Regions from separate parts of the Paenibacillus sp. FSL W7-1279 genome, predicted to be linked through region 1. Evidence: predicted binding sites of a transcription regulator. Region 1 holds the regulator's gene; the other holds the start of a gene.
What was found. Region 1 encodes NrdR, which represses ribonucleotide reductase genes. Its sites were predicted from a motif close to AACACNATATATNGTGTT; they were not measured.
Positions count from the first base shown of each region.

Region 2: a site for NrdR is predicted at 3,885-3,902, ahead of MKY82_RS08295 (anaerobic ribonucleoside triphosphate reductase). Genes of this name have one in related genera too.

Region 1 is NZ_CP150215.1:5,774,831-5,789,853, forward strand. Features, by position in the region: gene MKY82_RS26005 (alpha/beta hydrolase) at 64-987, opposite strand; gene MKY82_RS26010 (MarR family transcriptional regulator) at 1,086-1,562, opposite strand; gene MKY82_RS26015 (RidA family protein) at 1,796-2,197, shown strand; gene MKY82_RS26020 (monooxygenase) at 2,222-3,718, shown strand; gene MKY82_RS26025 (MFS transporter) at 4,042-5,226, opposite strand; gene MKY82_RS26030 (Atu2307/SP_0267 family LLM class monooxygenase) at 5,355-6,422, opposite strand; gene MKY82_RS26035 (metalloregulator ArsR/SmtB family transcription factor) at 6,575-6,856, opposite strand; gene MKY82_RS26040 (TetR/AcrR family transcriptional regulator) at 6,975-7,580, opposite strand; gene MKY82_RS26045 (nuclear transport factor 2 family protein) at 7,776-8,555, shown strand; gene MKY82_RS26050 (ABC transporter permease) at 8,814-9,995, shown strand; tRNA gene MKY82_RS26055 (tRNA-Ala) at 10,144-10,216, opposite strand; gene nrdR (transcriptional regulator NrdR) at 10,393-10,866, opposite strand; gene MKY82_RS26065 (alpha/beta-type small acid-soluble spore protein) at 11,016-11,243, shown strand; gene MKY82_RS26070 (lytic transglycosylase domain-containing protein) at 11,312-11,878, opposite strand; gene coaE (dephospho-CoA kinase) at 11,875-12,474, opposite strand; gene ytaF (sporulation membrane protein YtaF) at 12,484-13,224, opposite strand; gene mutM (DNA-formamidopyrimidine glycosylase) at 13,347-14,180, opposite strand; gene polA (DNA polymerase I) at 14,327-15,023, opposite strand, start outside.
Region 2 is NZ_CP150215.1:1,927,392-1,942,414, reverse strand. Features, by position in the region: gene mnmA (tRNA 2-thiouridine(34) synthase MnmA) at 1-1,043, shown strand, start outside; gene nrdG (anaerobic ribonucleoside-triphosphate reductase activating protein) at 1,116-1,619, opposite strand; gene MKY82_RS08295 (anaerobic ribonucleoside triphosphate reductase) at 1,616-3,850, opposite strand; gene MKY82_RS08290 (PCYCGC motif-containing (lipo)protein) at 4,083-4,622, opposite strand; gene MKY82_RS08285 (replication-associated recombination protein A) at 4,680-5,987, opposite strand; gene MKY82_RS08280 (hypothetical protein) at 6,266-6,394, shown strand; gene MKY82_RS08275 (UvrD-helicase domain-containing protein) at 6,516-8,693, opposite strand; gene MKY82_RS08270 (tRNA threonylcarbamoyladenosine dehydratase) at 9,000-9,755, opposite strand; gene aspS (aspartate--tRNA ligase) at 9,791-11,566, opposite strand; gene hisS (histidine--tRNA ligase) at 11,613-12,866, opposite strand; gene MKY82_RS08255 (hypothetical protein) at 13,675-14,130, opposite strand; gene MKY82_RS08250 (type 1 glutamine amidotransferase domain-containing protein) at 14,214-14,720, opposite strand; gene MKY82_RS08245 (hypothetical protein) at 14,939-15,023, opposite strand, start outside.

The DNA of each region.
Region 1 (15,023 bases):
ACCTTTGACCGGATTAATTGACAATCCTTATCAACCACGGTTTTGTTACAAAAGTTATTTACTTTAATTAAATACCTTTTTAACAAAGTCAATAAGCTTAGACTTTAAGGCATCACCGTGCTCTCCCTTATGGTACATATCTGTTCCGTGATAACCACTCTCATCCACAATTAGCTCTTTATCCGTGGCTCCGGATGCTTGATATAATTTGCGCACTTCTTTTTCAATTGAGCCTCCATAATCGCCAGGTGAAAAAACAAACATGGATGGTGCTTTAATCTTCTCAACGCTCGGAATTGAATCAAGGGGCCCACATTGTGCAGGAGAAGAAAGAATAATCAGCCCCTCAATAGGCAGCGCCTGACGAACGCCTGCAATGATTGCTGTACTACCGCCACATGATGCTCCCGCCAAAAACACTCTTTTTGCACCCAATCGTTTGAGTTCACTTAAGGCAGCATCTGCATCACGATCTATATTCTGATTATCCTCCGGAAAATTCTGTGAGGCGCCATGATTACGATATTCAGGAATAACAACCAGATACCCACTGTCAGCCAGTTCAGTTCCCATGTCAAGAAAAGAGCAAATGTTATAGCCTTGCTCGTGTGCAAGCAGGACTCCTTTATCTCCACTGCCTAGCACAAGTGCAGACAGATACACCCCATCACTGGTTGTTAATGTAGTTGCTTTATTGCGCAGCTCATCCGGAACACAACTATTCACAAGATGCCCGTTAGAAGACTTCACCGAACGATCCGGCCAGGCAGGATCATATTCAACCGGTTTGTTTGGGGGTATGTTCTTCACTTCGGCAACTGGTGTTTCAGGTACAGCATTTTCTACAGGTTTCGTATTTTGAGGTTGATTAGATAGAGATTGATTTTCATTTGAAGATATAGGCATTTTGGTGGTGCATCCTGTAATCGTTAATAATAAAATGAGCAATAAAAATACCATTTTTGTTCCTTTAGAAAATACGTTCATTGATTTTCTACACCTCCAACTATTACTGACACTAATAAGTGCCGCTCAGTTCCCCTGTCGGGAAACGAGCGACTTTCTCTTAACCTTATTGAGGTACGTCAGCGATAGAAGTCAACCATATCTCCAAACAGCCGTTTAATAAATTCGAGCTCGCTTTCGTTATAACTTTCCAAAAATTCGTACATTCTTTGCCTTTCCTTCGCATGAAGCTCATGATGAGCAGCAAATAGCTTTTTGCCGACAAGCGTTAGCCGAAAATACACTTCCTTTTTGTTATCGTTGAGCTGGGCTTTTCGCACCCAACCTGCCTTTAGTAATTTATTTGCGATCTTGGAGGTATTTCCTTTACTTAAATTTATTCTCTCCGCGATGGAAGTGAGATTGATCGGCTCCTGCTCTCCGATGCACGCAATGGTGTGCAGTTCCGTCATATTCAAGCTGAATTCCGATTCAATATGCTTCCGGATATCCTCCAGGTATGTGGCAGTTATTCGGGTTTCATATTGCTCTTTTTGCTCAAGAAACTGAACGAAAAATTCATGAATGGCGGTTTTGTTCTTACTGGCAGTATCCATGATTATGCTGACTCCCTCGACTTATTTGTTTATTATATCATAGATTGTTTCCTGAGAAACAAACGATCATACTCATATTAAGATTGGTGTTGACAGGATAAAGAGTAAATAAGTACAATGATATTGTTTCATATGAAACAAAAATTATATATAATTTTTATCATACCCTTTTTAACAAGCAATAAAAAGATTCTAACGAAACAATAATTAATGAAGGAGGTGCATACCTACCAATGGAACTCGTGAATCCGAAGACATTGACGGATAAGGTTACATCTGTAATTTCTCATGTCGTGGTAACTACTGCCTCCAAACTGGCCTTCATCTCAGGTCAGGTTTCTGTAGATGAAACAGGAGCATTGGTCGGTTCAGGGGACTATTACGCGCAAGCGGTTCAAGTGTTCACCAATCTTAAGTATGCATTGGAAGCCGTGCGAGCGGATCCATTGTACATTGGAAAGATGAATATATTTGTGGTAAACCACAATCCGGAATTGATTTCGATTATTTTTGATGCAGGATTTTATGTGTTTGGCCCTAACTGGCCGAAGACAGCAAGTACCTATATAGGCGTTCAAGCACTAGCCGATCCTGAATGGCTTATCGAAATAGACGCTATCGTGATCTTCCCATAATGTTTAAGAAAAGAGGTTATTTATATGAAATATGAAGTCATCCTTATCGGTGGCGGACCTGTCGGCATGATGTTGGCTGGGGAATTGGCATTAGCCGGTGTAAAGGTCTGCGTCATTGAGCGATTAAAAGAGACAACTCCATATTCACGTGCGCTTACCGTCCATCCACGAACCCTTGAAATATTAGATATGCGTGGAGTGAAATCACAATTAATCAGTCAAGGCCGCTTACTTTCGAGAGGACATTTTGCCGGATTAGAAACCCCCTTGGATTTCTCGGTGTTGGATTCTTCTTCCAATCACACCCTCTTTTTACCGCAGAGTGAGACGGAGAAGGTGCTGGAGGAATGGGCGCTTAGCCTTGGCGCAGAGGTCCGGAGAGAGGTTGAGGCTCTATCTGTGCACCAGAATGAGGATGGGGTTGACGTTAAGATCGCGGGACCTCATGGAGAAACAACGTTAAGATCAGCTTATGTGGTAGGTACGGATGGAGCTAGAAGTTTGGTTCGCAAGCATGCAAACATATCATTTGAAGGTACAGATGCGACCTTCACGGCTATTCTGGGGGATGCCGTTCTATCTGAATTGGCTCCTATGAGTGTCATATCCCGGATTACAGAAAAAGGATTGGTCAGCATCATGCCAATCAATGATCATATCTACCGAGTCTTGATGATCGATATGGAGAGACGTAACATCTCTAAGGATGAGAAGGTTACATTGGAAGAGTTTCGTTCATCGCTCATCCGTACGACCGGAAGCGACTTGGGATTGAACGATGTGATATGGATGTCCCGTTTCGGAAATGCGACGCGGCAAGCGGGACGCTATCGGAATGGTCGATTGTTTTTGGCCGGAGATTCGGCGCACATTCATTTTCCGGCTGGTGGACAGGGAATGAACGTCGGCTTACAAGAAGCGATGAACTTAGGCTGGAAGCTTGCAGGAGCAATCAAAGGCTGGGCTCCGGACTGGCTATTGGACAGTTATCATACCGAACGTTTCCCATGGAATACAGCCTTGCTCCGGAATACCGAGGTCCAAACCCTGCTTCTGGACGTGACTCCTCCCATCACGGAACTGCGAAGCATGTTGGCTGATCTGATTCAAATACCGGAGGCTAATTATCAAATCGCCGCACAAGTTTCCGCCATGGATGTACATTATGCATCCGACGCAGAAGCGCCTTCCCATCCTTTAAATGGGAAACGGTTCAAGGATCTCAGCTTAAAGCTGAAAGACGGGCAATTGATTAACGCCTATCCGCTCCTGCACAAAGGTACTTTTCTTCTGTTGCATTTCCATTCTAATGAACAGAATAGCGGCCAATGGGAAACGTATAGCCATCTTCAAGTTGTACATGCCTCTTTGGCTGAGGCTGACGCGGATTGGAATGACGTCCACACGGCACTTATTCGGCCGGATGGACATATTGCCTGGGCGATTCCTCTATCCGATCCGAATCCCATGCAAACCATAAATGAAGGAATCACTCGCTGGTGCGGAAACATTACGGATTAGTAATTCGTTTGAGGTGTGTGACCGCCTCCCCCTGACCCAGTAAGGTCTGTAGATGATTGAACAAGCACCGTCCTTTATGTCAATGGAATCAAGTTCTTATCCTCAGGTTGGGATAAAACTTGATTCCTTAAATCCCTCTCCCCAATTCTGCAGAACGCATCATCACAGCCTTGATCCAGGCGCTTTACCACTATTTGTGGTACGGTTCAACTTAACGCACCCGGTCCAGAAGCTATAATCAAACAACATGCACAGCAGGCCACCGAAGAAATCGGTGACCTGATCTGATATTATTTGTTCAACTTATATAGAAGCCTGGTTTTTCAAACTTCCGCATTGCCGGTTACGCCCGCAGCTGCAGATCGGCGACGCATGGATAATGAAATAATAGCCGGGATGAGTCCAATGGCAACGAAAGCTCCGCCAAGCAAACCAACGGATGCTAGCGAGATGCTTTCTACAACAATGCCTCCGATTACAGCCCCTACAGCCATGCCCAACTGCACAATAGAATTATTCAAACTCAGGATAATCCCCGAAGCCTGAGGAGCCATGCCGATTAAATAAACTTGTTGAACCGGCCCCGTCGACCAGGCGAAAAAGGACCATAACATAAGCAAAGGCAACACGATCATGGACGAGTGGGAGAACGCCGTCAGTAATAATAATATTCCCGAGTGAAAGAGCAAGCCTCCAATCATCGTACGGGGGATACCCCATTTATCTGCACCGTAACCGCCAACTTGGGACCCTATGAGACTGGCCAGCCCAAACGCAAACAACCCGATGTTTACCATCCCTTCGCTCATCCCCGTAATGTCCAGAAGAAACGGCGTTATATAGGTGTACAGCATCGTATAGCCCAATATCCAGAAAAAACTGATGGAAAGCGCGACCGTGATTCGTGGGCTTTTTAATAAGGCAAGCTGTTCCCGAATAGGTACGGGAGCCTCTCCTTCCGATCTCGGAATCGCCAGCAAAAGGACCAGCATCGCGATTAAGCTCAGGGCTCCGACTCCCGTAAAGATGATTTTCCAATCATGTGAGCCCGCAATGATTCTCCCAAGCGGAACCCCTAAAATAAGTGCGAGATTAAAGCCCACTAGAACCGTGGCGATTGCGCTGCCCTGTTTTCCTGGATGAGATATTTTAGCGGCAACCGTCAGGGCGACGACCATAAATACCCCCGTGCTGATCGCCAAGATAATTCTTGCTCCAAGCAGCATGCCGTAGCCTGTAGTTGTGACCGTGATCAAGTTCCCTACGAAAAATAATCCCAAAGCCGACAGCATAAGCTTTCTTCGATCCATTTTTGCCGTGAGCGCAATTAGGATCGGGGTGCCGACGGCATAAGCAAGCGAGTAGACCGTAATCAACTGCCCGGCCGCCGCTACCGACACTCCAAAATCACTTGCAAGCATATCCAAGATGCCGGCAATCACGAACTCTGAAGTTCCAACTAAAAAGCTGACAATGGCTAAAATATAAATTTTCCATGAATTTCTCATCTATTTCTCCTCTTTTCATTTCAACAGATCTAAATCTATAGAATTCATATTTAAAAAAATTGCTCAATTCGCCGACTTCACTTCTCGGCCCAATCAAGCCTCCTCGTTCCCAGCGTTCGTGGTCTGCTTTAAGCGTTATGGCCAGATGTCTGACGTGCCAGCTCCTTACGGACAATCGGCGCTACTTTGGTCCCGAGAAGCTCAATCGTCTGCAGCAAATCGCAATGCGGCAAGGAACTGAAATCGTTGTACATCATGAAGCGAGTCAAGCCAAGATTCTTATGCAGCAGCACGATTTTTTCTGCGACGTATTCGGGATCACCGACGTATAGAGCGCCATGAAGGTTGCGGGCTGAATCGTACGAGTCACGTGTATAGGTAGACCAGCCTCGTTCCCGTCCAATGTGGTTCATTTGGCCAGCCATGACAGGGTAATACCGCTTAGCAGCCTCTTGTGCCGTATTCGAAATAAAGCCATGCGAATGTGTAGCAATTTGCAGCTTATTCGGATCGTGACCAGCTTTCACGGCGGCTTCTTTATAAAGCTTCACTAAGGGTGCGAATCTTTGCGGCTCCCCTCCCAGGATTGAGAAGGCAATAGGAAGTCCCAGCAAGCCGGCCCGAACAGCTGATTCCGGATTGCCGCCCGTACCGATCCAGACAGGCAAAGGCTCCTGCAGTGCACGAGGATAGACGCCCATGTTGTCAATCGCCGGGCGATGACCACCACGCCAGGTTACCTTTTCGGAAGCGCGAATCTTCAACAGCAGTTCCAGTTTCTCTTCATACAATTCCTCGTAATCTTTCAGGTCATAGCCGAATAGCGGGAACGATTCAATGAACGACCCCCGTCCGGCCATGATCTCCGCTCGCCCGTTCGACAGACCGTCCAACGTTGCAAAGTCCTGATATATCCGCACCGGATCGTCCGAAGATAGCACCGTCACTGCGCTCGAGAGCCGGATCCGCTTCGTTGTAGCTGCAGCTGCGGCCAGAATGACAGCTGGCGAGGAGCTTGTGTATTCGATGCGATGATGCTCGCCGATGGCATAGACGTCAAGGCCGACCTGATCTGCCAATTGGATTTCTTCGATCGCCTGGCGCAGCCTCTGGGCATGCGAGACACCGCCATTTCCGGGATTTGCATGAAGGAAGGTGCTCATTCCAATCTCCATCGTATTCGTTTGACCGCTCATAGTTATTCTCTCCTTCTTAATATGGAATAGGGGGGATTAGTAAAAAACTGTTGAATAATCATTCCAAATCGACTCGTTCGTTAAAATCCGTTTAAGTATAAACCCCAATCAATTCTATAGTTCTAAACTTATAGAATTGATTTTCGAAAAAATTACGCCAACAAAAAGGGCGCAAATTTTTCCGCTATTTCTCGATTGACGTTATAGTGAATAAACGATCCATTCTTGCGAGAATCAATCAAGCCAGAGTCCGTCAATTGCTTTAAATGATGCGATAGCGTCGAGCCTGCAACCGACTCAAGCCTTTCACCGACGGCAGTGAAGCATAAATTGCTCTCTTTCGCGAGCAGTAAAGCGATTTTCAACCGGGTTGGTTCCCCCAAAGCTTTATACACTTTAACCGCTTGCCCGATATCTTCTTGATTTTCTCTCACTGTATCCACCTCCCCGCACATCTTCTGCAGTTCTATAACTATCGAAATCAAGTTTAGCACCATGTCGTTCAAATGTAAAGGGCAGAGCTGAACCCTGCTCCCTCTACCCTCGCTAATTTTATTCCTCGACTGCGATGCCGGCAGCTCTTAAATGCCCGTAGGCAACGATTCTGCTAAACTGAGATGAAACTTCATCTGCAGGAAGGGGTTTATCGTTTTTAATCCACCAAATTACAATCCCCATGAATGACGATCCGAGGTATTCGATCAGTATTTCCTTGGATATCGCTAATGGGGAGTTTCCCTGAGCAGGTTTCCACCCCTCAATTAATTTATCTTTAATGATATTCTCCATTTTCGCTTGAAGCTGATAGATTCTATTCTCATCTATTAACATGGAATGATAAAAGGTCAAATTTTGAGAAATATGCTCCAGTACAGTTTGCATGACTGTCTCGAGTAGAGAAATACTGAAAGGATTCATGCTGATGGGACAAAGAACGACCGCATCCTTTAACTCGCTCAACAATTCATTCATACATGTATCTAGTAAATCAGGCTTGTTTTGGTAGTGGAGGTAAAATGTGTTTCGATTGATCATAGCCCGATCGGCAATATCCTGGATCGTTATGGATTCATATCCCTTTTCCTGAATAAGCTCATAAAACGCCTTTCGAATCGATTGTTTCGTGCGCAGTATTCTTAGGTCGGTTTTCTTGTTCATTGTTTTCGTTCCCCCTACATTTATTTAGGTCGTTAAGCGACAAAGTTTTATGAGTTGTCTGTTATCCATCATAACTAAAAATATTGAATATTGAGCGTTATATTAGCCTCTATTATAATGAGCAAGAGATAAATAAACAACGTAATGTTCATTATTTATCTAATGACTAAAAAGAATTCCAAGGAGGACATTCCAATGACATCCAATCATCAACATGAGCTTGTTCGTAAGGCAGTCGCCGTACTGGAAAGTTTTGAGAGCGGCAATCCCGAAGCGATTACGGCTTACGTTCATCCAGATCAATATATTCAGCATAACCAGGCCTTACTCGATGGTCGTGAAACCATGCTTGGTGCTCTAGATCATTTAAAGGAAATTGGTACAAAGGTAAGCATTAAGCGGGCTTTAGTTGACGGAAATTATGTGGTACTTCATTCTGTATATCATTTTCACGGCCCTAAAATCGTATTTGATATCTTCCGTTTTGAGAATGGACTAATCGTTGAGCACTGGGATAATTTGCAAGAGATGGTGGAGAAGACACCAAGCAATCATACAATGATTGACGGACCGGTTACGATTAAGGATATCGACAAAACGGATGCCAACAAGGCATTTGTCAGAAGCTATGTTGAGAACATCTTGCTCGGGAAGAACCCTGACCTGCTTGCCTTTTACTTTGATGGAGATCACTACATTCAGCATAGTCCGCATATTGCAGATGGCCTTTCAGGTCTTCACACTGCTTTGCAGGCTCTGAAGGAGAAAAATGTTGAGTTTCAATATACTTATGTCCATCAAGTTATCGGTCAAGGCGATTTTGTTCTTACAATGAGTGAAGGTCTGTTTGATGGTCAGCATACCGCTTTCTACGATTTGTTCCGCGTAGAGGATGAAAAGATCGCTGAGCATTGGGACGTAATCGAGGCCATCTTGCCGGCAGAAAAACGAAAAAATTCGAACAGTAGATTTTGAAGTTTGTGTAGCTGAATCGCAAGAAAGACATCGCCGAAATTTAAGTGCGGTGATGTCTTTCGATTTTACGAATGTACTTGAGTGATCATTTTTTTAATGAAATGGATACAGAAGCGTTGCTGCAGCAACGCTATTTTTGTTCATTGCCATGAAGTGACCGTGTGATGCAGCCATATTATATGGTGGTCCTTTCACAATGAACATTGCCGTTGATAATCAACCATATGTTCATTATAAAGAGACGAGGAGTAGTGGATCGTGAAAATGCTGACACAAAAAATGATGTGGCTGGGAATGGTGCTCGTCCTGATCGTATTGACCGTATTCGGGGTAGCGATGATGGGATCGGTGCTTGGATCGAAGCCAAAGGAGGTCCCGGTGGCCCTCGTTATCCTTGACCAGCCAGCGGAGCTGCCGACTGGAGGAACGTTTGCGATAGGGGAAATGATCCGGGAAAAGTTGCTGTCTAGCCCGGCAATGCCGTTCGTCTGGCATGTCGTGGATTCCGAGGAAAAGGCCCGGGAAGGACTGGATAAACGCGAATATTACGGAGCGATGGTGATTCCGGCGGATCTGAGCAGCGGTTTACTCTCGCTAGCAACGCACTCGCCGATTCACCCTAATGTGAGAATCATCTCCAATGAGGGTATGAACACCCAAGCCTCGATGGTCGTAAGACAGGCAATGGGGCAAGCGATGAACATGATCAACGGGGAACTGTTGCAGCAGCTGCTTGGGCAGATCGGACAGCAAACGGAGCAAATTTCGGTTGAGACGGCTAAAGCTTTAATGACACCGGTGAACGTTCAGGAGGAAGTCGTGCATCCACCGGGAGCGAATAATGCGGCGGGGAATGCGCCGGGTTTGTTGACCCAGATTATATGGATCGGCAGCATGGTGACCGGAGTCGTCTTGTTCCTGGCTAGCCAGAAGGCGGTCGCCGCGGGTTCAAGGAGATGGACAGTCAGCGCGCTGCAAGCTATCGGGGGGCTTGCGATCGTCGGCATAGCCTCGTGCTACACCATATGGATGGCTTCGTCGTGGTACGGTATGGAACTGGCGAACGCGGGGGAGACGTGGTTGTTCTTATGGTTGGCTGGATCGGCGTTCTTCTTGTTGCAATCTTCCTTGCTGAATTGGATCGGATTCCGGGCAATACCGCTTCTCGTACTGCTGATGTTCTTCTCCATGCCGCTGCTGAACATGGCTCCGGAGTTCTTGTCGCAGACGACGCGAGATTGGATCTATTCGTGGACGCCACTGCGATTCGCGGCAGGAGGGCTACGGGAAGTAATGTACTTCGGCGGACTGGACGCAGCTTACTCAAACGCCTTGATTTTGTGGGGCGTCGCCGGTGGATTTTTGGTCTTGCTGCTCACTTCCGTATTTAGGGCTAATCGAGCGACAGATGCCGCTCCTACTTCTGTTACAAGCAATTAAAATAAAGTAAGAACAATCAACGATGCGTTGTACTTCCTTTTTTACGCTCAATGTTATAATTAGATTGCGACCATTTCTGGGAAGTATTAAAAAGTTATAAAAAAAAGCAAAAACCCTTGATGATATACCATCAAGGGTTTTCTTATTATGGAGCCTAGGGGGATCGAACCCCTGACCTCATCGCTGCCAGCGATGCGCTCTCCCAGCTGAGCTAAGGCCCCGTAAGCGACTTCTATATCATATAAAAAATCAGCAGGCATGTCAACAGGTTTTTCACATTTTTTGATGACGTGCTGTATCCCTTTTACTTCTCTATATAATGTCACTTATCGATGATGAGGATGGGCTCCTTGAGAGCACCGGAAGAGCACCTGGATCACGCAGAACCCTGGCGCTCTTACAGCTCCTGACCGTCCGTATCCTTGGACAGCAGGCTTTTCAGTTCCTTCATAAACATATTGATATCCTTGAACTGCCGATACACGGACGCAAACCGGACGTACGCTACCTCATCGACCGGATACAGCCGTTCCATCAGAAGCTCCCCGATCTGGCGGCTCTCCACCTCTGCTGCTGCGGTATTGCGCAGTGCCTTCTCGACATCCGATACGATCATATCCAGCTGATCCACGGATACCGGACGCTTCTCGCATGCCCGGATCAAACCGCGGAGTACCTTCTCCCGGCTGAATTCTTCTCGGCTTCCATCCTTCTTCACAACAATCAGCGGCGTTTCCTCCACCATCTCAAAGGTTGTGAATCTCTTGCTGCACTGCTCGCATTCCCTGCGGCGGCGGATGGATTTATTCTCGTTGGCAGGCCTGGAATCCAGCACTTTCGTTCCGGCATAACTGCAATATGGACACTTCATAAAGTCATCTTCACTTCCTTTGTTTTCAGCGTATTTTAGCCTTAACGGCCCTAATGAAAAATTTACCAGCAAAACTTTTTTCTTTTATGTTATGAAAATGCGAAACCCGAGACATAATACTTTTACCAACCCAAGGAGGTGAACTTAACATGGCACAAAGCAACAACAACTCCAACAACCTGGTTGTTCCTCGCGCAAACGCTGCTCTTGAGCAATTGAAGTACGAGGTAGCTCAAGAACTTGGTATCTCCATTCCACAAGACGGATACCAAGGTAACATGACTTCCTACGAGAACGGTTCGATCGGGGGATACATCACAAAGCGTCTTGTAACCCTGGCCGAGCAACAATTGGCTGGTCAATTCTCCGGTCAATAATTGATTCTTCCTTAAAAAAGGAGTGTTGGACGGCTCGATGTAAGAGCCTGTCCAGCGCTCTTTTTTCGTTAAAAGCCGTCCTTATACACATCCGTATATTGATTATAATAATAAATCACGCGCTGTACATAGTGGCGGGTTTCCCCGATGGGAATACTCTTCACATTCTCGTAGGTTCCATCCCACATGCCCTTGTTGATCCAATTCTTGACGTTCCCGGGGCCTGCATTATAGGCGGCGATGGCGGCAATCGGGTTGCCGTCCATTTCCTTGTGCAGGTTCTGAATATACCAGGTGCCCAGCTGGATATTCGCATCCACTTCATTCTTTACGTTCAGCAGGTTTACCGATGGCAGCTTGGCCATTTCCATCGCCCAATTCGCCGTATCCGGCATCAGCTGCATAATGCCCAGGGCGCCTTTCTTGGACTCCTTACCCGGCTTGAAGTTCGTTTCCACACGAATGATGGATGCCACCAGGAACGGATCGACCTCATAGTAAGCGGCATGCTTCCGTATTTCATCTTTATAATGAATCGGATACAGCAAGGTCATCCAGTTCGAGCTCAGATACAGAAGCGCTACAAAAGAGACAAACAGCAGAAGCAGCACTCTTTTTTTACGGAGCCACTTCATAGACTAACCAACCTGCCCCACAGGTTGTCCACCTGCTGCTGTGTTTCGGCCAATGTTCCGCTGTTATCGATGAGGATATCCGCCAGACGCTTCTTCTCCTCGATATCCATCTGACTGTTTAAACGCGCTTCCGCCGCTTCCCTGTTAAGATCATCGCGTACCATCAGACGCTCAAGCTGCAGCTCTCGCGGTACATAAACAACAGCGATCTGGTCAAGATAAGAATAATACTCCTTGGCCTCAAGCAGCAGCGGAATATCCGCCACGACGAGCCGGTCGGGATACTGCCGCTCATACGCTTCCGTCCGTTCCCGGATTTCCTGCCGGATCGCCGGATGCGTGATCTCATTCAATACCGTTCTCTGCTCGGGATGATGGAAGATCACTTCCCCGAGTTTTTTTCGATTCAGCGTACCGTCCTCAAACAGGATCGCTTGTCCAAAATGTTCGGTCACTTTACCCAGCACCGGATGACCCGGGAGCATGACTTCCCGGGCGATGAGATCCGCATCGACGAGAAGTGCTCCCTTCATGGCCAACATGGAGGACACGGTGCTCTTGCCAGTTGCAATTCCTCCGGTTAAACCGATATTCATGACTTCACCTCATAACAGCTTCATTATACCCATGACGATTAACAAAAAAGCAGGCAAATAAGAGATAAAACGCATGCCGCCCTTGGATGCAAAACGTAAACCAACCCTCATGCCCAGCACCAGGAATATCCCGCTAAACAAGGAAACAACAGCCGCGGTACCTAACGGTGAGAAGCCCAGCATGGCGGCGCCAAGCCCTGCGCCGAACGCATCGAGCGATAACGCGATCCCGAGCCACATCGCCTCCCACGGGGAGATGCTGCCGGAGTCGTCCAGATCCGCCTTCGAGGGACTGCGGAGAATTTGAATGACAACCCCGGCCTTCGGAATCTCAAGAGAGAATACCGCCCGCTGAAGATGCACTTGACCTGCCGTGTTAACCTCACGTCTTGATTTCACTTGATGGTCAGATGCCTTCTTTTCCATAAGAGACTTCGAAATATCCTTACTGGAAACCGGCTGCACATCTGACTCGTTTTTTCTGCGAACTTGCTGATATAGAGACCATAAGCCCAGCAGAATCAAAATGGCGGCTCCGATCACAGACGCCACGGATGGGGATAAGAACCGCTGTAACAGCGCGCCCGCCTGCATGGAGGCGCCAAGCACCAAGCCGGAACATAGCGAGATGATCAATACAGACAGCAGCGGTATCCTTGTTTTGCGCAGACCGTATGTAACCCCCGCACCGAATCCGTCCAGGCTTAATGCCATGGCCAGCAGCGCAGACGAGAAAATATGACTGAGCACCCTTTTCCCTCCTCGTAAGCTCCACATCAAGCGGCTCATTCATGAAGAAGAGCAGCTCCATGCGCTCCACATATGTTCCACATTATATGTGTAGGGATAGGAATGGGTGCACGCCTATTGGATTACTTCTTAACCGGCTGACACTTCGGGCAGAAGTGGGTCCCCCGTCCGCCAACCACGATCTTATGAATCGGTCCACCGCATGTATGACACGGCTTGTCCTTCCGTCCGTAAATCTGATGACTATGCTGGAACATCCCCATTTCACCCTGTCCATTGACATAGGATTTAATGGAGGAACCACCCGCTTCTACGGCTTCGGACAGTGTATCCACAATGGCATGATACAATCGCTTGAGCTCGGCATCCTTCAGGCTGTTGGCGTTACGCTCCGGATGAATCTTGGCTCGAAACAATGCCTCATCGACATATATATTGCCGATGCCGACCACATATGCCTGATTCAGCAGCACCGCTTTAATCTTCGTTTTTTTGCTGCCGATGACTTCCTTGAAAGTTCCGAACGTAAACGTATCATCCAGCGGCTCATACCCCAGCTTGGCAAGAGGAGCATGCTGAAACTCTTCCCCCGTTGCAAAGAGATGCATCGTTCCGAATTGGCGTACGTCCTTATAACGCAGCTCCGTCCCGTCCGAGAAATGGAATATAACATGAGTGTGCTTCTCCACCGGCTCCTCGGCAGAGTACAACCCGTAACGCCCTTCCATCCGAAGATGCGAGACGAGCACCAGTCCGTCCAGCAATATCCTTAAAAATTTCCCGCGGCGCTCTACACCTTCCACGGTATGATCCTTCAACATAAACGCAAATGCCTCAATATCATCAGGACGCTGAATAATCCGCGGCAGATGTACGGATACATGATCTATATGCTTACCTTTAATCAATTGGTTAAGTGTTCGTTTCACCGTTTCTACTTCCGGCAATTCCGGCATAATGACTTCACCTCATCTCCCATTATACCGGAAGTTAGGACAGAGCGGGACCATGGTTTTGTGGAAAGGTATGGTGCATAATGCGCCCCTCTTCACGCCATGATCCCTATAAACGATTCTCTATCGGCTAACCATATTGTATAACTTTACTTCGCTTCGTACCAGTTCTCGCCATAGCTGACTTCCGATTTCAGCGGTACCGACAGCTTCAGCGCTTGACTCATCACTTCCGGCACCAATTCCTTCATGATCTCCAGCTCATCCTCCGGCACCTCGAACACCAATTCATCGTGCACCTGAAGCAGCATGCGGCTCTTCAATTGACGATCATGCAGCGCCTTGTCCATATGGACCATGGCCAGCTTGATAATGTCCGCCGCGGTTCCCTGAATCGGCGTATTCATTGCTGTCCGTTCGGCAAAAGACCGCAGGTTGAAGTTGCTGGCGTTAATCTCCGGCAGGTAGCGTCTGCGTTCAAGCAATGTCTTCACATAGCCGTCTTGTTTCGCCTGTTTGACGATCACGTCCATATAACGCCGGACGCCCTGGAACACCTCGAAATACTGGTCAATGAAGGCCGCGGCTTCCTTCCGGGTAATATTCAGGTTCTGGGACAAGCCATAGTCGCTGATTCCATACACGATGCCGAAGTTAACCGCCTTGGCGGATCGGCGCATATTGGAGTCCACCTCATCCACGCCGACTCCGAACACGTCCATTGCGGTCTTCGTGTGGATATCCATATCGTGGACGAAGGCTTCCTTCAGCCGTTCATCATCCGAGATATGCGCAAGCACGCGCAGCTCGATCTGGGAGTAGTCCGCCGCCAAAATGCTCCAGCCC
Region 2 (15,023 bases), 3.6 Mb from region 1:
CAGCGCTCCTGCTCAAACAGCAGGGCTATGAAGTGATCGGCATCTTTATGAAAAACTGGGATGATACCGATGAGCTTGGCTACTGCACAGCTGAAGCGGACGCTGAAGACGTGCGCCGCGTGTGCGAGCAGCTCGACATTCCCTACTATACCGTCAATTTCGAGAAGGAATACTTCGATAAAGTATTTACCTATTTCCTCGATGAATATAAAGCTGGGAGAACGCCGAACCCCGATGTCATGTGCAACCGTGAAATCAAATTCGGCGAATTTCTGAACAAGGCCATGGATCTGGGAGCCGACTATGTCGCTACCGGCCATTACGCCCGCGTCATCGAAGAAGACGGACAGTACCGGCTGCTGCGCGGCGTCGACAGCAACAAGGATCAAACCTACTTCCTCAATGCGCTGAGCCAAGAGCAGCTCTCCAAGGCGATGTTCCCGATCGGGCATCTGCCGAAACCGGAAGTTCGCCGACTCGCCGAAGAAGCCGGACTGTATACAGCCAAGAAAAAAGACAGCACCGGCGTTTGTTTCATCGGCGAACGGAATTTCAAAGAATTTCTTGGACAATACCTCCCCGCCCAATCCGGCGATATGGTGGACATTGTCACCGGTGAGGTGAAAGGCCGCCATGATGGCCTGATGTACTACACGCTGGGACAACGCCAAGGTCTCGGCATTGGCGGCTCAGGCTCCGGAGAGCCTTGGTTTGTTGCCGACAAGGATTTGACTAACAATATTTTGTACGTTGTTCAAGGCGATCATCCGTGTTTGTATTCAACCGGACTCGTTGCCTCCGGAATGAACTGGATTGCAGGACAAGACGCTATGCCCAAAGACGCCTACACCTGCACCGCGAAATTCCGCTACCGTCAGCCGGACCAGGAAGTAACGATAACGCCGCGCGAAGACGGAACCGTTCATGTCGCGTTTGCGAAGCCGCAAAAAGCAATCACGCCGGGCCAAGCCGTTGTCTTCTACCAAGGGGACGAATGCCTTGGCGGCGGAACGATCGAAACGGCGGATAAAGTTCCTTATTAATCCGCTGGCTTAAACGAAAGAGCACACACTTCACACGGAAGATTCCGTAAAGTGTGTGCTTTTTTTTACATGTTAGCGAAGAACATATTCTACCGTTTCTCCGCGTTCCAGGCTGGCGGATACGTCAATGAAACGCTGATTCGAGCTGCCTCGGAAGGGAAGCGAGACATCCCTTAGCTCCAACTGGAATTTGCCATCCACGATAACGTCGCACTGTTTTGCCAATTCGCGCAGCTTCGGCTGCCTCATCAGCGCTTCAAAGGTGAAGCCCGTGTAGGCCCATATGCTTTTCCCGGGACAGAGGGTCCTGAGCTTGCTTACAAACGCCGCGCATTCCTCCGGCGAGAAGAACGGGTCTCCACCGCATAAGGTCACGCCATCCAGCAAAGGGTTGTCGACGATATCCTGCAGTATGGACGCGGACAATTCTTCTGTAAACGGCTCCCCCGCTTCAAAGTCCCAGGAATCCGTATTAAAGCATCCGGCGCAGCCATGACGGCAGCCGCTCACGAATAGAACTGCCCGAAGTCCTGGGCCTTCATTAATGCTCTCGGGGATATATCCGCACACATTCACAGATGCTTCACCCGATCCCTGACCTCAGCCTGCTTGGCCGAATTGAAGCGCTCCGTATAATTGCCCGTTAGGTATCCCGTCACCCTCCGCAGCCGCTGGAAGTTCCCATTGTCTTCTGTAGCGCCGCATCCTGGGCAAGAGCTTCCGATGATCCCTTCGTAGTTGCATGCCGGACAACGGTCGACAGGATGGTTTACGGAGAAATATCCAATGTTCTGCATCAGGGCAAACTGCACGATGTCCCGAAAAGCAGCCGTATTCTGCCGGGCATTGCCGTCGAGCTCCACATATGAAATCGCTCCTGCATTACACAGCTCATGGAAAGGAGCTTCGGAACGGATTTTGCGGTACGCGGCCATCGGATAGTACACCGGAACATGAAACGAGTTCGTATAGTACTCACGGTCTGTCACACCCTCGATCACACCGAAGGTTTGCCGGTCCAGCTTCGTGAATTTTCCGGACAGCCCTTCTGCCGGCGTGGCAAACAACGTAATGTTCAGATTGTATTTTTCACTGACCGCATCGCAGAATTGACGCATATGTCGGATGATTTCGATTCCCAGCCTGCGGCTGTTCTCATCCTCTCCGTGATGCAGTCCGGTCAACGCCTTCAGGCATTCTGCAAGCCCAATGAATCCAAGTGCCAGAGTGCCGTGCTTAATCAGTTCGCGTACCTTGTCCTCCGGGGCCAGGTCTTCGCCGCCTTCCCACACGCCTTCCCGCATCATAAAATCGGACGCTTTGGCCGGTTGGTCCGCCTGCAGCTCGTAGCGGTGAATCAAACCCTCTACCGCAATCGTCATATACTGATCCAGCTGCTCGTAGAAGAGACTCAGGTCGGGCATATCCCGCTTGCCTTCGATGATGCCATGCTCGATGCCGAGACGAACCAGATTGATCGTATTGAAGGACAAGTTGCCTTTTCCGCTTAGGCGGTTTCGCCCGAACCGGTCTGAAATCGTCCGTGTCCTGCAGCCCATGGTGGCAATAATCGTGTCTGGCTCGTCCGGCTTATAGTAGACCAGATTAAACGACGCATCCACGTTGACAAAGTTCGGGTAGAGCCTGCGGCTTGAGCACTCAACGGCTTTCAGGAACAGATCGTAATTGGGCTCCCCTTCCGCCTGGTTAACCCCTTGCTTGCACTGGAAAATATGCTGCGGAAATATCGGCGTCTCTCCCCCGCCGAGTCCTCTCATCGTGGCATCCAATAGAGCATGGGACACCAGCCTTCCTTCCGTTGACGTGCACATGCCATAGTTCAGCGATGTAAAAGGGATCTGTCCACCGGCCCGGCTGCTCATCGTGTTTAAATTATGGATCAGGGATTCCGCGGCCTGTTTTACTTCATTCACCGTTTCGTTATATGCGTAATGATATATTCGCGTATAAGAGTCCTTCAACTGCTTGTTGTCTATGTATAATTCGTTATCGGGAAGAACTTGTACATTGGGTCTATGCTTGCCCTGCTCCGCCTCTCCGAAGTAGGCAAGCCCTTTCCGAAAATGCCGGCGAAACGATTTGCCGACATACGGGGCCAGATCCCAATCGATTTTATTTCCGGACACGCCGCCGAATTGACTGTTCTGCTGAGATTGAAATATGATGGCCACCAGCGCCATCGCGGTCATGATGCTCTGCGGCGGCCTGACCGATCCGTTACCGGTATTGAACCCTTTGGCCAATAGACGGTCAAACGGGATGAAAATACAGTTCGTCGTACCGAGTGCATACTGGTCCAGGTCGTGCACGTACACATAACCATCCCTGACCGCTCTCATGAGCTCTCCGGGCAGGATAAATTTGCTTGCCATCCATTTGGCATACTCAGAGCCGATCCGACTCATTTTTCCACTGAAGGATTCCCCGTTCAGATTCGCATTCTCCCGCAGCAGATCCAGATTCGTTACCCCAATCACATCCCTGCTGATCTTGTAGAGTTCTCCCCGCCGCATCCGCTCCAGATCACGGGCCTCCCTGTAATGTTGATAAGCTGCCGCTGTCGCTGCATAACCTGTGCTTTCCAATTGTTCAACGACGATATCTTGAATTTCCTCCACACTCACCTGCTCCATCCCCGCGGTGACGCGGGCAACCTCCTCGCCAAGCTGCAGGGAAGCCTCCTTGCGGGACACCCCCTCAACAGCTATAAAAGCTTTATCCACTGCCTTCACAATCCGGCTTATCTCAAAATTCACCAGGCATCCGTCTCTCTTCATGACTTTCATGAAACGAATCAACTCCTTCTTCTCAGATCATTTATACACTATATATAGTTTCGTTTAATCAATTTACATCCATATATAGTTTGATGCTGTGAGATAGATCACGTCTGCTGATCCTATGAAGCATATGAGCCAATCCTGATAACGTCCTTAAAGGACATGAATCCCAACAGAAAAAAGGCACTCGAGTGACCATTGATCACATCGGGTACCTTCTTGTTTAACCACAGTAGAATTAACTTTCGGCAGGCGGCAGCGGGGTTGGTGTCGGCTTAGCATAACCTGTGCTGTATTTCTCGTCGATTGCGGTCCGAATATCCGTCAGGCTTTTGCCCTCGCTGCTCATTTTAGCTGATTCCACGGCAATGTCCAGGCATACCCCGCAGCGGGTGCCATGATCATCCCACACCACGGTGCCGTTCTCCTGGATCTCATCAATAAAACAATTCAGGTTGCTCTCATGACCGGCACTGTCCCCACAGCCGCAGTAACAAGGAATGTATTTCAGGACATCACTGACCTGCGCGGACAAGGCATAGATCGTTTGGAGCTCGCTGGTCTGGCTCTTCAAAAAGGCAGGCAGCTCATCAATCGAAGCCGTCGCCTCCTGGATATCCCCGTTGGACAGCTGCGTCTGATGTCCATGCTCATGCGCTGCCTCGGTTGCTTGTCCACTTTCGACCTGTTCCTGGGCGCTTTTCCCCGAACAGCCGCTCAGCATAAGACCGACGGACAGCAGCAGGATGACAAACCGTTGTTTCCCTGTTTTCATCATTCGTTTCCTCCATTTAACTATACTAGCAGCCGTAGATCCCGTTATCGCAGTAAGACCTTATTCTTCGCGTCGTAATCGCTGGTTGTGAGCGATCTTGGCTTCGTTCCCCTGCTCGGTCGCCTGATAGAACACCCGGCGGGAAAGCTCCTTCGGCAAATATTCCTGCTTCACGTAATGACCCGGATAATCATGGGGGTACTTATAGCCGACATGCCCCAGCTTTACCGCCCCCGAATAATGCGCATCACGCAAATGAAGCGGGACCTCCGCCGACTTTACTTCATCCATGGCGGACATCGCCCGTGATATGGCGGTCACAACGCCATCGGATTTTGGACTTTCCACCGCAAACAGGATAGCCTGGGCGATATTAAGCTTGGCTTCCGGCCAGCCGTTATTCCGGTAAGCGTCCAGTGCGCTTACAGCCTGCACCATCGCTTGCGGATTAGCCAGCCCGATATCCTCGCTGCTGGCAGCAATCAAGCGGCGGATGAACACCATCGGGTCCATCCCCAGCTTTTCGACCGCATACAGGAACCAGAACAATGCCGCATCGCTGGAACCCCGAATGCTTTTATGAAAGGCGGACAGCACGTCATACTGCGTGGACTCGTCCGCCTTGACGAGCGGCTTGCGGATCGATTCCTCGGCCACATCCAGCGTAATATGGACCGTGCCGCCTGCATCAGGCGGGGTCGTCATCGCAGCGAGCTCAAGCGCATTCAATGCACGCCGGATGTCGCCGTTCGCCATCGTTGCAATATGCTCCAATGCTTCCTCATCTGCCTGAAGCTCCATGAATCCAAGACCTTTATCCGGATCGGATAGCGCGCGCTGCATCGCGATCAAGGAATGGTTCTTATTCAGCGGCTCAAGCTGGAACAAGGTTGAACGGCTCATCAAGGCCCCATTTACGTAATGAAAGGGGTTCTCCGTCGTCGCGCCGATAAATATAATCGTGCCGTTCTCCACGGCAGGCAGCAGCGCGTCCTGTCTTGAGCTGTTAAAGCGGTGGACCTCATCCAGAAACAGGATCGTTTTGGTGCCGTACAAACTGCGGTTGCTCTGGGCTTGCTCAATGACCTCCCTGACGTCCTTAACCGAGGCCTCCACCGCATTCAGCCGAACGAAGTACCCCTTCGTTTGCTGTGAGATAATATGCGCAAGCGTCGTTTTGCCGCATCCCGGCGGGCCGTACAATAAAATGGAAGAGACCTGGTCTGCCTCTATGGCCCGTCTGAGCAGTTTGCCCGGACCGATAATATGTTCTTGTCCTATATATTCATCCAGCGACGAAGGGCGCATCCGATCGGCCAGCAGCCGGGAATCCCGGTCCCCTTCACGCCCGATACTGAATAAATCCATTGCTACACTTCCTTGTCTGATATCAATGTAACGATAAGCCGGTTTCAATCAAATCCGTCACACTCTATCATACCATATTCAGTTTCGCCATGCCTGTAGCAACCCTATGACATCCATTTTAGTGATTCGGAAATCCATCGATATTCGCGCCCGTTTAACATGGTAACGAACTTTTATCGTTCCGGAGCGTTACATAATATAGAAATTATACAGGGTATCCGAAGTGAGGTAGACGAAATCTCGCTAGACCATCCAAAGCTCGAAGGGAGGTTCTTGAAATGAAACGAAAACCTATGCGAAAAATGACCCTCTTCATCATCTTGGCAGCTGCACTTTTCATCCTCGCCGTTTGGACCTTAATCCGGTATATCGAGAATCTGGGCTCTTCCTACCAAATGCTTGGTTAAGCAAAAAGCAGAACAAAAAAGTCCCGCAGAGAAAGCACATGCAGACATGTGCCACCCCACGGGACATCTTCCTATCTTTCCATTTCACACTGCATTACAACGTTAGTAACACAATCTCACCTTACTCCACGGGCCAGCCGCTGGCAGTAATTTCTGAAGTCTCCGTCCTGATATACGTTGGCAGCGGCTCATTATGCAGCAGCCACAGCTCATGCAGTGCCCGCGTACATCCCACATACATCAGCTTGGCATCCCATGCTTTTTCCGCGTAATGCGCCCGATCTGCATCCGCCACCACCACCGCATCGAACTCAAGCCCCTTGGACAAATAAACAGGAAGCACGGAATAACCGCCCTGATACGTTCCTTTGCTGCCATCGATCAGATTCAGCATCGGCCACGCAGTAATGAATTGCTCATGCAGCTCTTGCGCTTCTCGCAAGGTTCGAGTGAGTATAGCGACCGTCCGATATTCCTTAGCGATGAGTGCCTCCATCGCCCGTTCCAAATCTCTCGTTCGGGATTTCGGCGAATCATAAGGAATCAGGCGAACGGTATCGCCGCTCCGGAATACCGGAACGGCAAGCAGATCACTGCTGACACCCTTCTCCAAAATACCGTTCGCAAATTCGATGATCTCCATCGTGGAGCGATAACTGCGCGTCAAGGCAAAATAGGCTGTTTCCTCTTCCTTAAACAGGGAGCTCATCTCTTCCCACGCATGAACGCCGCGATAGGCATGAATGCCCTGCGACAAATCACCTAATATGGTGAAGGAATGTCCTCTGACGAACAGGTCCAGCACAGCCACCTGAAATGGCGAGAAATCCTGAGCCTCATCAATAACGATATGGTCAAAACGCTGCTCTCCGGTAATATCATTCAATAAACAGTGGAAATACAGCAAGGCAGGCAAATCCTCTTCGCGGACCACGTTTTTCTTCAGATCTTTACGCGTTGCGGCGAGCACCTCGGACGGAATCAGAGCGGATAGCTCTTCAAACCACGATCCGGTTGCCTTAACCGCCCCAAACAATTGTTTATATAATGAGACCGGCTCAAATTTCGGCCATCGGTTCCCATAAGCCTTTTCTCGTTGAGCCGCTTTTTTCTTCCGTTCTTTCATCACGGCCGCTGATGGCGATTTCTTCAGCTCCATCTCGACCCAGCGGTGCAGCCTGGCCAGCAGCCGTTCCTTCCGCTTGGCCAGCGGGTACGGTTTATATTCCTGGTAGAACCATTCCGCGATCGTCTCCTGTTTCAGTACAGCCCCATCCCATGGAGAGAAGTCCCCGTCCGGAAGAGCCTCCGTTTCGATGGACTCCACGCAGCGCCGGATGATCTCCATCAGTCTCAATGAGCCTTTGTAGCGCCCGCTGACATTATCGTCAATATCCGGGGTACCCTGACCTGGCTCTGTCTCGAACCATCGATGAAGCGTCTGTGCATGATCATCCGAAGCGAGCTGAATATCGAGCAGCTCCGCTGCCCAATCGCCAAATGTGCGCTGCTGTATATCGCCGACTCCGAGCTCAGGCAGCACGTCGGATATGTAATCCAGAAACATCAGGTTGGGTGCGAATATGATCATTTTCTCCGCGGTTACCTGCTCCTTGTACTGATAGAGCAAATATGCCAGCCGATGCAGCGCCACCGTCGTTTTTCCGCTTCCCGCCACCCCTTGGATGATAAGTGCGGTATTTTTGGCAGCCCGGATGATTTTGTCCTGCTCGGCCTGAATCGTGGATACGATATCCCGCAGCCGGTTATCCTTGTTCTCCCCGAGACGGTAAACCAAAAACTCATCGGATACGGCAGGTCCGCCGCTTTCCCGATTGTACGTATCCGATACCCGTTCCAAAATTTGCTTTCGGATCACGACGTTGCGTTTTAAATAGACTAGCCCCTCGATGATTCCTTCGGGTGCTTCGAACAAAGCCGGGTCGGTACCGCCGGTAAACGAATAAAAAAGACTCGCGACCGGAGCTCGCCAATCAATCACCATCGGGTGATCCCCGGCATCTTCCTTATCGAAGCCAATCTTCCCGATGTAGAGCGGTTTCTTCGCTCCCGTTCCGCTCTCCTGAAAATCCAGCCTCCCGAAGTAAGGCTCCGGCAAACTTTTGGCGAGGGCCTGCCGTTTCTCTTCCCGTCCTGCTTCGAGCACCTGCTCCGTAAAATCATGGCCCGTGTATACCGGAATGCCGCGCAAACGTTCAAGCTGACGGTCAATTTCAACGATAACCTCGTTTAGTCTTGACTCTTCTTCTTGATAGGCACTTTGAAAAGATTCTGACACTTTCAGTTACCTCCTAAGAAACATATTTTTTTCGCATCGAAGTCTGGCTTTAAGGGCCGTGACACAAAAAGGAGTTTCATTGTAGCACAACTGGCCCGGATATACTAGCAAAGCTCTGTCACAGGAATTTTATTGTTTGGGTTTGTTGTCCTGATCGCTTTCGTCCACGGCAGCAAAAAACGCAGCGTCCTTTGACGCTGCGTCTGGTTAACCACGCTCAACTTTGCCGAAAGGCTGTTCTTACTCCATGCCTTCCGTTTATCTATCGTTTTCTCGAGCCGAGTTTAATTTTGTCCGGATGCCTCGTTACAACGAAACGCCGCCTTTTTCAAGCAGTTCTTTCACCGTTACGCTCACCATAATCAGTCCGGCCACAGGCGGAACGAATGCATTGCTTGCCGGAGGCTGCTTCGCTTTCCGGATTTCAGGAGCATTCTCGGGTACAATCTTCTCCGTAACGTCCTGGCGGGGCTTCATCGGCTCCTCTAGTGAGAAAACAACCTTGACCCCTCTCTTGATGCCGTCTTTGCGCAGCTTGGTGCGTACAATACGGGCAATCGGATCCATGGACGTTTTGGAGATGTCAGCTACCTGGAACTTCGTGGGGTCCATTTTGTTGGCTGCCCCCATGCTGGAGATGATCGGAATACCGCGCCGCAGGCATTCCTTGATCAGATGTACTTTATAAATAATCGTATCCGACGCATCAATCACATAATCCAGATCGAATTTAAACAACTCTTCATACGTCTCTTCGGTGTAGAACATGTTCAGGGCGATCGCTTCACATTCCGGATTGATCAATTTGACACGTTCAACCATCAGGTCTGCTTTCTTCTGACCTACCGTGGTCGTTAAGGCATGGATCTGCCGATTGATGTTGGTGATATCCACCACGTCTTTGTCGATCAGAATGATACGGCCTACCCCGGAACGGGCGAGGGCTTCCACCGCAATGCCCCCCACGCCGCCGATACCCAGCACGGCTACCGTGCTGTTCTTCATCACTTCAAGGCCCTCAGGACCAATGGCTAATTCCGTACGGGAAAATTGGTGCAGCATAATTCAAGCAACCTCCTTTATCAAGAACAACGGACTTATTTCTCGTCGCCCGGCTTCTTGGCGAGTTTGATATGCAGCTGCTCCAGCTGTCCTCCGTCCACCTGGGAAGGAGCGTCCATCAACAGATCCGTTGCGCTTGCCGTTTTCGGGAACGCAATCGTTTCACGCAGGTTCGTGCGTCCGGCAAGCAGCATCACCAAACGGTCCAACCCGAAGGCGATTCCGCCGTGTGGAGGAGTACCGTATTCAAAGGCGTCCATAAGATAACCGAATTTGTCGTGCGCCACTTCCGGTGACATACCAAGAGCCGCAAACATTTTCTCTTGGATCTCGCGTTTGAATATCCGCATGGAACCGCCGCCTACTTCATATCCATTCAGAACGATGTCGTAAGCTTCCGCGCGCACGGCAAGCGGATCCGTATCCATCAATTCCAGATCTTCGTCTTTTGGACGGGTGAACGGATGATGCTCGGCCACATAACGCTTCGCCTCTTCATCATAGCTGAACAGCGGGAAGTCCAGCACCCAAGCAAACTTGTACTCGTTGTCGTTGATCAGGCCAAGCTGACGTCCGATTTTCAAGCGGAGCGCGCCAAGCACGTCGGCAACCACTTTTTTATTGTCTGCGGAGAACAGCAGCAAGTCGCCGTCTTCGGCTCCTGTGCGTTCCCTTACCGCTTCAATTTCCTGCTCGCTGAAGAATTTCACGATCGGCCCCTTGAACTCGCCTTCTTTCACTTGAATCCAAGCAAGACCCTTCGCTCCGTAACGGGCTGCATATGGCCCCAGATCATCAATTTCCTTACGTGTCCAAGTCCCGCAGCCTTTAGCGTTCAAACACTTGACTTCGCCGCCTTTTTCAATGACGGAAGAGAATACTTTGACGCCGCTGCTTGCAACGATATCGTTCATTTCGATCAATTCCATACCGAAGCGGAGATCCGGCTTGTCGGAGCCGTATTTACCCATCGCATCAGCATAACTGATACGCTGGAATGGTGTTGCAAGCTCAACGCCGATGGTTTCCTTGAACAGCTTCACCATCAGCTGCTCCATCATGTTCAGCAGGTCGTCGCGCTCCATGAAGGACGTCTCGATGTCGACCTGGGTAAATTCGGGCTGACGGTCAGCCCGCAAGTCTTCGTCACGGAAGCAGCGTGCAATTTGGTAGTAACGTTCAAGCCCGCTCACCATAAGGAGCTGCTTATAAATTTGTGGAGATTGCGGAAGCGCAAAGAATTCACCTGCGTGTACGCGGCTCGGTACGAGATAGTCGCGTGCGCCTTCCGGGGAGCTCTTGGTCAGAATTGGCGTCTCCACGTCCACGAAGCCCTCGTCATCGAGGAAGTCGCGGAATACTTTCGACGCTTTGGAGCGCAGCATCAGCGTTTTTTGCATCTCTGGACGACGAAGGTCCAGATAGCGATACTTCAAACGAAGCTGCTCATCCACTTCCACGCCGTCTTCGATAAAGAACGGAGGCGTTTTGGCTGCATTCAGCACTTCAATGCTTGTCACTTGAACTTCGATTTCGCCAGTAGGCAAATTCGGGTTGAACGTTTCTGGATCACGCTTTACGACTTTACCGGATACGGCCACTACGAATTCGCTGCGGACCTTATCGGCAACAGCCAAAGCTTCGCCTGAGAAATCCGGGTTAAATACGATTTGCATGATGCCGCTCCGATCGCGAAGATCAATGAACAGCACGCCGCCCAAGTCGCGGCGGGTTTGTACCCAGCCGTTCAGTGTTACAGTTTCTCCAATGTTCGCGGTTGTCAGATGACCGCATTGATGCGTCCTTTTCATCGTTTATCATTCCCCTTTACTATAATTAAGTCGCTTCATACGACGATTAAACCAATTCTTGAACCAGAGCGTCCAATCTAACCGTACGCTGCTCGCCGGTCTCCATCGACTTCAGTGCAATCTCTCCGCGCGCCAGTTCATCTTCACCCAAAATGGCGGTATAACGAGCTTGCAAACGGTCGGCGGACTTCATCTGGGCTTTCATTTTCCGGCCAAGGTAATCACGTTCGGCAGCTACGCCCTTGCTTCGCAGTTCGTAGATCAATTTGGCCACTTCCTGCTCAGCAGCTTCACCCAGCGCCACCAGATAGACATCCAGCGGCTTGGCTGCCGACAGATTAACCCCTTGGTGTTCCAGAATCAATTGGATTCGCTCAAGACCAATCCCGAACCCGATGCCAGGCTGATCCGGTCCGCCGATCTGATCGACCAGTCCGTTGAACCGCCCTCCGCCGCCTACCGTATCAATCGCGCCGATGCCCTGGGCCTTGAATTCAAATGCGGTATGCGTATAATAGTCCAATCCCCGAACCAGTCTTGGATTGATTTCATACTCGATGCCCATCGCATCCAGGTACCCTTTCACTTTCTCAAAGTGCGTGCTGCATTCCTCGTCCAGGCTGTCCAGAATCGAAGGCGCATCATCGAACTTCCCTTGGTCCTTCTTGCAGTCCAACACGCGCAGCGGGTTGCGTTCCATGCGCGACTGGCAATCCGAGCATAGGTTCTCTTTCATCGGTTCCAGGAAAGCTAGCAGCGCACTGCGGTAAGCCGCCCGTACCTCAGGCGTCCCTACAGAGTTAATCTCTGCTTTTACCCCGTTCAGCCCAAGCTCCTTGTAGAAGCTGTATCCCAGCGCAATCACCTCGGCATCGATAGCCGGATCTGCCGTCCCGAACACCTCGACGCCGAACTGATGGAATTGACGGTAACGTCCCGCCTGTGGACGCTCGTAGCGGAACATGGGACCCATGTAATACAGCTTCGTGACGTCAGGCTCTCCATACAGCTTGTTTTGCACATATGCCCGCACGACGCCTGCCGTTCCTTCCGGACGTAGGGTCATGCTGCGATCCCCTTTATCCTTGAACGTATACATTTCCTTCTCTACGATGTCGGTGGTTTCGCCCACCCCGCGTTCGAACAACTCGGTCTGCTCAAAGATCGGTGTGCGAATTTCGCGGTAGTTGTATCTTCGGCACAAATCGCGTGCCTTCTCCTCGATAAACTGCCATTTCTCGACGGCACCTGGCAGGATGTCCTGCGTGCCTGTCGGTTTCTCGAACTTCTCGTTTGCCATCTTCATCCCTCCACGTCCTATGACATCTTCACCCTTGGAACATGTCCATTGCCTTGATCTGGTTCACTTCTTGAAACTAACTTAGAACTAACTATGGAAAAACTCCTGGGGAGTCATTTCGCAATAAGCCGTGAAAACTAAAAAATCTCCCGCCCCGCTGTCCTAAGACAACAGGGACGAGAGATCGTTATATAATCACCCGTGGTACCACCCACATTCCGGCGTTGACACACCTTTAATCAGTGCGTTCAATCATCCGCTTCATCCGTATAACGCCCGGCCGCGCAGTTCGGCTACTGTCTATCCCACCGGTTAACCGGTGCTTGCTTCGCCGTCTGTTCTCGGGGAGGTCATTCGTCCACTCATCAAGCGAATCCTTACAGCCAAGGGATTCTTCTCTGGTCTTGTGGGGATGGAGTACTTGTTCCCGTCATGAAATCTGTTATTGATAAATATAGTATACCCAAAACATTATATTTTTAGATTCTAATGAACTACCACACTAAAGTCAAGAAACTTTGTTGAAATTGCCCGAAAAAAGAAAAAAACCTACAAACCACGTTGTAGGTCCAAAACATATATTATATAAAAAAGGGGGTCATGCTGTTATTATAAACAGGGAATATTAAAGAAACATTGAACAAACATTACAGTTATGTTACAAGCAAGAAAGCGCTTTTAATATTATAACCAAAAAAGGCTGCTCCATCAGCGGAACAGCCCTTTTGCGTTCCCAGGTAAGCTCCCCGGGAATGATGATCTTCCATCTTCTAAAAGGGAAATAACGCGCTGCTAGCTTCTTTGCTAATTAGTCAAATCGCTCCACATAAGCGTTATTCGCCCGCAAATCATGTACGATCTGATCGTAATCCTCGTCCCTTACCTTAACGGACAGCGTATATCTCAGATCATCATAGTCCCGGTCCGTTACGTCTGCTTCGCGCCACGTGTCGCCCAGTGTGTCATCGCCGTGCGGCCGATCTTGCGCTATATCGCGGCTGTCATTGGCGTCACGGGAGCCCACGATGACCCCGGGAGCCCCCACGACTCCGCCGGGTGCTCCCATCGTTGTAGCCCCAGCAGTCGCTCCACCCGTGCCGGAATTACCCCACGGCACCAGCGGCACGAGGATGTTGCCTCCGCCTCGAACCGAATCCTGAAGCTGTCCCACCTCCAGCTGCTCCGTGTTGTACGTTAACAGCCTCGTCCTTGCGCCTTCAGCGTCGTCTTCCGTTCTGAAATAAGCTTGAATTTGTCTAGACATGTCCATTCCTCCTTTTTTTCAACCCAAGTGTTTGAAAGACCGGTATAACATGGACAACCATACAGCATGCAGCTGCTTTCTTCTTACAGTGCCTTTAACAGCTCACGCACAAAGGCCGGCTCGTCTTTCGGCGTCCGGGACGTAATCAAGTTACGATCCACGACGACTTCCTCATCCTTAAAGTTAGCGCCGGCATTCACCATATCATCCTGAAGCGGAGGATAGGAAGTGATCGTGCGTCCCTTCAGCAGGTCGGCACTTGCCAGAATTTGCGGCCCGTGGCATATCGAGGCAATTGGTTTGCCTGCCTTGTCCGCTGCTGCAACAAACTGCAATATATGGGAATCCAGACGCAAATTTTCCGGGGAAGAGCCGCCTGGAATAACCACCGCATCATAATCGTTTATATTGACGTCGGCAATGGCTTTATCCGTTGTATACGATGCCTTGCCTTGTTTACCCTTAACCTCTTGTCCTTGCTTCAACCCAATAATATCAGCTTGATGCCCCGCTTCCTTCACGGCATCATAAGGAGTTTTCATCTCGGAATCTTCGAATTGGTCAGCTAGTAGAAATGCAACTTTACTCATCTGGCATGTCTCCTTTCATGATTGTCCTCGATTTGTTATTACCCTGGAATGTCCTTATTATAACAGCGGAATGGACGGAAGCCCTGCGATCTGCACCATTCAGGTACATGGTCATGATAGGGGGGGCTGTGGGACTCACAACTTATGAAGAAGAGCCTGAGAATATTCTCAGGCTCTTTCATGAAGTCACCAGAAGTGACACACGATCCTATTGGGTCCTACGATCTCGGCAGCTGCTTCCGCATATGTCCCTTTATGCTGATGAGCTGTACAGGATCTTCCGAAGCTGCAACCATGCGCTCT